One region of the Bariatricus sp. HCP28S3_A4 genome, then DNA from elsewhere that is predicted to be linked to it. Evidence: riboswitches for the same ligand, from Rfam matches in the RefSeq annotation. Region 1 holds a riboswitch; the other holds the start of a gene.
The links. A riboswitch is a leader RNA that binds a small molecule or an ion and turns the genes downstream of it on or off. The one in region 1 is predicted to bind cyclic di-GMP.
Positions count from the first base shown of each region.

Region 2: linked by a shared signal. The riboswitch ahead of ACTNBF_RS15795 (hypothetical protein) and the one ahead of ACTNBF_RS00935 (VTC domain-containing protein) in region 1 are both predicted to bind cyclic di-GMP.

Region 1 covers NZ_JBQHSE010000001.1:196,633-200,571, reverse strand. The annotation lists gene ACTNBF_RS00940 (Crp/Fnr family transcriptional regulator) at 1-548, opposite strand, end outside; cyclic di-GMP riboswitch class I at 743-829, shown strand; partial or broken gene ACTNBF_RS00935 (VTC domain-containing protein) at 924-1,333, shown strand; gene ACTNBF_RS00930 (DMT family transporter) at 1,464-2,351, shown strand; gene ACTNBF_RS00925 (M20/M25/M40 family metallo-hydrolase) at 2,368-3,543, shown strand; gene glgD (glucose-1-phosphate adenylyltransferase subunit GlgD) at 3,604-3,939, opposite strand, start outside.
Region 2 covers NZ_JBQHSE010000053.1:3,879-7,817, forward strand. The annotation lists gene ACTNBF_RS15780 (hypothetical protein) at 1-429, shown strand, start outside; gene ACTNBF_RS15785 (flavodoxin) at 442-924, shown strand; gene ACTNBF_RS15790 (helix-turn-helix domain-containing protein) at 1,157-1,417, shown strand; cyclic di-GMP riboswitch class I at 1,574-1,647, shown strand; gene ACTNBF_RS15795 (hypothetical protein) at 1,722-3,140, shown strand; gene ACTNBF_RS15800 (helix-turn-helix domain-containing protein) at 3,486-3,776, shown strand.

The sequences.
Region 1 (3,939 bases):
ACCCTTGATACGGTTACCCGGTTCAGACCCAGAGTTTCTGCGATTTCGGCGTGTGTATAAGGAAGGACATTGTCCAGAATTCCTTTGTCCCGGTTGGGGGAAGCCGTCTCTTCCAACAGAAAACTTGCAATGCGTTTTCGGCTGTCGTAGTTGGTGAGGCGGTATATCTGTCTTGAAAGATGATTACACGTCTCGCTTAAATGCTGGAAAAAGAGAACCATCAATTCGGGCGTTTCGCGCAGCAGTGGGATCAGGTCGGAGACCAGACAAGTGGCAAGGCGTACCTCGGTAACTGCGGCAACACTGGTTGGGCGAACATGATCACTCAGAAAAGAGGATTCGCCGAATATACGGCCTTTTTCCAGAATCTCCAGAGTCGTTTCACGCCCGGAAGAAGAAAGGGTATATACGCGGACTCTGCCTGATAGAATCAGGTATAAATAGTCGGCGGAATCATTTTGAAGATAGATAAATTCGCCTTTTTGATAGGTCTTCTGTGAGCCGATCGTACAAAAGATATCAAAGTATTTCTCGGGTATTTTAATCATAAGCGTTTCCTTTCCGGTATCAATATAATAGAATAATATGTATTTATTATAACAGATGGCTGATAAGAAGTGTCCGGGAAAATAAAAGATATTTGGATGGTGACAAAGAACGCGTGAAAAGTGTGTGGAAGAAACATGTGAAAAAAGATGATGAATGTTGACGTAATTGAAAAATATGGTGTATAATAATCGCATCAATTGATTGCCAAACCTGCTGAAAGGCAGGGACGGAAAGCTAAGCGTCTAAGCAAGAAATGATGTATGATAGGCTGGCTGCAACGAAATGAGTTGCAGCCGGCTTTTTGTTTTGAAAGAAGACAAGACTCCCACTACTACAGGTGGTGAGTTGCGTTTCAGGACAGGCTGAACAGGAGGATGCAATTGAATCGAGTATTTCGTGAAGAGAAGAAATTTCTTATTAATGTTGAAGAATTCATTAAAAAGAGCCACCAGTTGGAACAAGTGCTTATACAGGATGAACACAATGGAACAAATGGTTATATGATTCGTTCTCTATATTTTGACACAGTCTATGACGACGATTATTTTGAAAAGCAGGCGGGGTGGAATGTAGAAGGAAGATTCGGCTGCGGTGTTACGATCCGGACAGCAATTATGCAATGCTGGAGATGAAGCAGAAGCAGGGAAGCAGTCAGCTGAAACGGTCACTCAGAATGACAAGAGAAGATGCCATGAGAATGATACAGGGTTATTATTATTCCAGAGTCTTTCCGAAAGAATTTACAATGGAATATTATCAGAAATACATGGCTGATCTGGAGTAATTTCCAGATCGCCCATTTTATTGGTGGTCATGCGGAAGAAAATGTATTATACTAGATAGAAATGGGGCGGAAATCAGAAAAATGTTTTTCGGAATCATTTTAGAATTGTGATAATGAAAGAGAGAAGTTCATGGAAAAGAAACAATTTACCGGACATATCATGGCAGCAATTTCAGTCGTTATCTGGGGAACGACTTTTATCTCAAGCAAGATACTGCTTGAAGATTTTTCACCGATCGAATTGCTGCTTTTAAGATTTGTGATCGGATATATCATTTTGTGGATCATGAGTCCACGGAAAATGGAAGTGACGGATAGAAAGCATGAGCTGTATTTTGCAGGTGCCGGACTTACGGGAATCTGTCTGTATTATCTGTTTGAAAATGTAGCGCTTCTCTATACGCAGGCGTCAAATGTGGGAGTCATCACTTCAATCTCACCATTTTTTATCGGCATCAGTGCGCACCTGTTTTTGAAAGATGAGAAATTGAAGAAAAGCTTTTTTGTCGGATTTATTTTCGCAATCGTAGGAATTGCGATGATTAGTTTCAGTGGACAGGATGCTGTCCGGCTTAATTTTGCAGGGGACATGCTGAGTGTGGTGGCTGCGATGATGTGGGGACTTTATGCGATTCTGGCCAGAAAGGCGGGAGACTTCGGGTATCCGGTGATCCCTGCCACCAGAAGGATGTTCTTTTACGGCATCCTGATGATGCTTCCGCTGGCATTTGTTTTCGGATTTGATGTCAAGGCGGTGCAATTTGGAACTCCCGGAAATCTGCTGAATTTATTATATCTGAGTGTGGGCGCATGTGCAGTCTGCTTTGTGACATGGAACCGGGCAGTGGAAATTCTGGGAGCGATTAAGACCAGTGTTTATATTTATCTGATTCCGGTCATCACGATCATTACATCGATTGTTGTCCTGCATGAGAAGATCACATGGATGTCAGCAGCAGGAACGGTGCTCACAATGACTGGGGTGATCATATCGGAACGTATGGGAAATGCAGGTTAGCGAAGGAGGAGAAAATATGTTGAGTGAAGAGATGAGGGAGTTTATTCAGGATCATGAAGAAGAAGCACTTGAACTTCTGAAAGAACTGGCGCAGATTCCGGCACCGTCGAATCAGGAGGAGAAGCGTGCAAAGTTCTGCCGTGACTGGCTGGAAAGGCAGGGGGCACAAGGGGTGTATATGGATGAAGCGTTCAATGTGATATACCCGGTCGATATCCATCAAGCGGAAGAAATCGATGTGTATATGGCACACCTGGATGTGGTGTTTCCTGATACGGAAGCGCTTCCGTTAACAGAATGTGACGGGAAAATCTATTGTCCGGGAATCGGAGATGATACAGCCTGTGTGGTTTGTCTTTTGATGGCGGCAAAATATATTGCAGGTAAGATCAGAAACGGTGAATGGGAAAAGGAACAGAAAGGATTAGGAGAGCAACAGAAGAAGAACGGAGCGGCGGGCATGCTGCTGGTATGCAATTCTGGAGAAGAGGGACTTGGAAATCTGAAAGGAGTTAAAGCAATCTGCCGGGGTTACGGAGAACGAATCCGGAATTTCTGTACATTTGACAGTGAACTTGACAAAATTGTAAACCGCGCGGTCGGCTCAAAACGGTACCGAATCCGGATAGCCACAGAAGGCGGACATTCTTTCGGAGATTTCGGAAAAGATAACGCAATCGAGAAAATGGCCGGAATCATCGAGAAGCTCTATCGCGTTCAAGTGCCGGAAGGCGGGAAGACAACCTATAATGTGGGATTGATCTCCGGGGGAACCGGGGTGAATGTGATTGCCCAGAATGCGGAGATACTGTATGAATTCCGTTCCGATACCAGTGAACATTTGCAGATGATGGAACAGCATTTTGAGAAGACGATATGGGAAGAGAAAGATAAAGGGCTGGATATAGAATATGAGGTGATCGGACTTCGCCCGTGTGGCAAAGGTGTGGATGCGGCCAGGCAGGAAAGGCTGACGGAAAAAGCAATGAAGGCAGTAAAAAACGTGATCGGAAAGAATCCGGAGCAGAACTGCGGTTCTACCGACTGTAATATTCCGCTTTCAATGGGAATCCCTTCGGTCTGTGTGGGATGTTACTATGGACATGGTGCACATACAAGAGAGGAATATATAGAGAAGGATTCGCTTATTTTGGGAATACAGGTGGCATTCGAAATGATCTTTGGAGAATAAAATAATCAATTATAAAAGCGGGGCATACCGGTCAGATATGCTCCGCTTTGTGTTCCCTTATTAAAGAGTATCTTCACGTTTGATATATCCCGGATGATCAGCCGGAGCAATGATTTCTTTTGCATGAATCACTTGTGCTCTCCGGTCAACAACCAAATTCTCAAGATGTACGTTTTCTGCGATTACAACACCTGGGAATACCACACAATTCTTTACAACAGCACCAGGTTTCACGACGCATCCACGTCCGAGAATTGAATTCTCGATCGTACCTTCGATCAGGCAGCCGTTGGAAACAACAGAGGATTTCACGCTTGCTGTTTCAAGATACTTCGTCGGGCAGGAGTCATTGGTACGTGTGTAGATCGGCCAGTCCTCATCAAAAAGGCTCATTGC
Region 2 (3,939 bases), on a different contig from region 1:
GCATATCGTGAATATCTTACCTTCTATCTTAAGTACGAAAGAATGCCAGAAGCGGAAGAAGCAGCTGCCATTCACCGTAAGATGTTCCAGACTGTTCTGGCACTGGCACCGATGGCAACTTTTGAAGATTTTGAAAAGTTATGTCAGAAGCATAGTGCCAAATATGAGGAACGGATTCTTTCAGATATAAGCAGAGGAATTACAGTGGAATCTCTTCATAAACCAAAGAAAACACCGGAAGAGAAGGCTGCAATTCTAAAAGCGAAAAATGAGGCACGAAGAAAGAAAAAGAAGTTACGAGAATCACAGGCGCTGGTTCTGGAGCAGGATGATACATTTTTCATTATTGCCGGATATACCTCCGGCGGAGCCCCATACGGTGTTACTTGGGAGCAGATGGATACGGATCCTTATGACGAAATAGAATAGGAGGATGCGCAAATGAGCAGAAAACTCGTTGCTTATTTTTCAGCCAGTGGAGTTACTGGAAATGTTGCTAAGACATTAGCAGAAGCGGCAAATGCCGATCTGTATGAGATAAAACCGCAGGTGCCGTACACCACTGCGGATCTGAACTGGATGGATAAGAAATCCCGTAGCTCTGTTGAGATGCAGGATAAAACTTCAAGACCGGAGATGACCGACCATAGTGCACCTGTGGCAGATGCAGACGTAATTTTTGTTGGTTTTCCAATTTGGTGGTATGTGGCACCGCACATTATCAATTCTTTCTTGGAATCATATGATTTCAGTGGAAAGACCATTGTACTTTTTGCTACTTCCGGTGGAAGTGATTTCGGAAGAACACTGGAAGCGTTAGAGGATAGTGTTCGTGGTACTGCACATCTGATGGAAGGAAGAATGCTTAATGGAAAGCAGGATATGGACGCATTGAAATCTTGGGTTGATAGTCTGGGTCTGTAATAAGTGATTAAAACTATGAAGCTCTGGCAATACTCGAATGAGTGTTGTCAGAGCTTCTTTTTGCCTGTTTTTAAGGCAACTCGTTCATTTACGATGCATTGATCACCATGGAAATGAAAATGATCTATTAATAGGTCAATAGACCTTTTTAAGATGCTGAGTTTGGAGAGCGTTGAAGGTATAATTAAAGCATAGAAAAACGAAAAATCTAGTAGAAAGGAGGTCATGCCCTATGAAAAAATCAACGGACTATTCCAACCATGATCGTTTTGTTGATTTGGGACTCATCATCGCGGCACTTAGAAAACGCCAAGGTCTGTCTCAAGAGAAATTCGCTGAGAAAGCGGATATTGCAAGATCAACACTAAGCGCCATAGAAGCTGCTAACAATTCACGAGCTTTTTCCGTTGACACACTTTTCAAGATAGCAGATGCACTTGGAATTTCGGCGGGTGACCTTCTAAACTATTCGTTACCAGCTTCTAATTTGTGATTAGCGAAGAGATTTAATTGTATCCTGCAATGCTCTGATACTGATTCTGGCTTGATAGATTACATCCTGATGGCCTTACTAATATTATATGAAATTATTGACCGCAAGGCTATCAGTTTCGATGCTGGGAACCCTTGCGGTTTTCTTTTATACAAAATAATACTTTGGCACAACCGGGGAAACCCGGCGTCGCAAAACTACAGGGCCTGAAATGGCAGCCAGTTGCACTAACGCGGTTAAGCGTAGTACCTGCCCAGGCAACCAATGTCTGGGCTTTTCTGTTATACATTGAGGAGGTGTTCTTATGTTCTTCGAGAAATTATTTAGGAAAAAAGAAGGACAGACAATCGAACGGGTAGAAGCACCGTCGATTGAGACGACTAAGATTATGGAGAGCGCTGCAAATTCTGCATTGATTACGGATGAGCAGAAACATGACCATGATTTCAGGATGACACTTACGGGATTGGAACAAAGACTACATACGTCTGAGAGCAATGAGGAAATTATCATGGAGGCTATCAAGACGGCATGTGACTTCTATGAAGCAGAATGGGCAGGCATTTTGATTGCTGATGTTGAAACCGAGGCATGGGCTCCGATGACTTGCTATAACCGCCTTACCGGAAGAATGGAATCTCGCTATACAAAAGAGGTTGAAGCATTTGAAGGTTTTGGTCGTTGGATCAAGGCATTTTATGATGGAAAACCATTAGTCGTGCCGGATGCATCTGTCATCAAAAAGATGTTTCCGGATGAGTTCCAGCATTATCAAAGATTAGATGTCCAAAGTTTGATTGGCACTCCATTTGGTGAGAAGCCAACGGGGTTCTTTGTTGTGAAGAATCCTACAAGATATAAGACATATCCGGATATGGCACAGATGCTTGCGTTTGTAAGCATGACGACTTTTTATCTGCAGGAGCTGCAACAGAGTATGGCAGAGTTGGAAACAAATCAGGATGACTCTGCAGACGAACATACCATTCGTATTAATCTCCTTGGTATGCCGGAAGTTTGCGTCGGAAGCAAAAAGCTGGATATGAGAGTATATGCTTCTGATAACGCATGGAAAGTAATTTCGTTCCTAGCACTGAAAGGGAAACCGGTTCCAGGCTCAACATTGATTGAGAATATCTGGCCGAAGATAAAAGATACATCCGATACCAATCCACTTCGCAGTGCTCTGTATCAGATGCGCAGCAAGTTCCAGTTCCTCTGTCCGAATATCATTTCCAGCAATGAACAAGGATACTGGTTTAATCCAGAGTACCGTGTTGAGGTGGATACGGCTCTGGTGGAAGAACTGTGGAAGAAAATTTCTGAAGAGAAAAATCACAGTGTAAGATTGGCTCACCTGAAGCAGGCGGTCAAATTGTTCAGAGGGTATCTCTGCGATAATAAACTGGATGAGCCATGGATGATTTCTTATTATCATACATACAGTAGTCTCTACGCTCAGGTTATGACTTCTCTTTTAGATGAAATTGATAAGGATGAGAATTATACCGGTATTCACAAGTATGCTTCTGCTTCTTTATCCATGCTGGATGGTAATCCCAAAATCTGTTTCTGGCTGACTGTCTCTACTTATTTTATTAGTGGAAAAAGTGCTGCGTTGGAAGTGATAAATGCCAACAGGAGTTCTTTGTCATCAGAAGAATTTGATGTCCTGATGAAGGAAGTCGAAGCTTACATTAAAAATCATGGAGGTACTCTGTAAACTATTTTCGTGGTAACACGGGAAATAACACACTGATTTTTAGGTTACACATAGTATTACACAGGTGATGTTACTGGATACAACACGGCAACACGTTTGGTGATACGGCTCTAAACACGTAGTATAACACCCTCGTTCGATAGCATTTCGAGGCAAGTAAAAATTGCCTTTGAAATCTACCGAATGGGGGTGTCTTTTTGCATCCGGACAAGTCTTTTGGAGCGGTTATTCTTGCATGTATTTGTAGGAATGACCGCTCCTTTTTTGGTTATTACAGGTGCCGTGCACCACCTTCGGTTCTTGAGTTTGCATCTTTTCAAATTTCAAGAACTGGAGGAAATAAAAATGTATTATGATCCGAAAATGTGCGGAAAACGTATTCAGGTCCTTCGCAAGAAAAAGGGGCCTACACAGCTGCAGTTGTCTTTCAAAATAAATGTCTCAGAGAGTCATCTGAGAGCAATCGAAACCGGTATACGCGGTGCTTCCATAGATTTGCTGATTGAGTGCTCAGAGTTTTTCCAGGTATCTCTTGATTACCTGGTTCTTGGCAAGACGGATCCGGACAAAGCAGAGATGATGATGCAGCTGGATATTCTGAGCAATCACATTGATCAGTTGAGAAAACTGATTTGAAATATACGGAATTGTCAAGAGGAAAACATATCGTTTCTGGCGAGGTTGTGTGCCCTCTGAGAATATGTTGAGGGCAAAAATCTTCGGTAGAATTATTCTCGTAAGCGGTGCTTCACCGCTTACGAGATCTTTGAAAACTGAATACTATTCATCAGAACTTTAC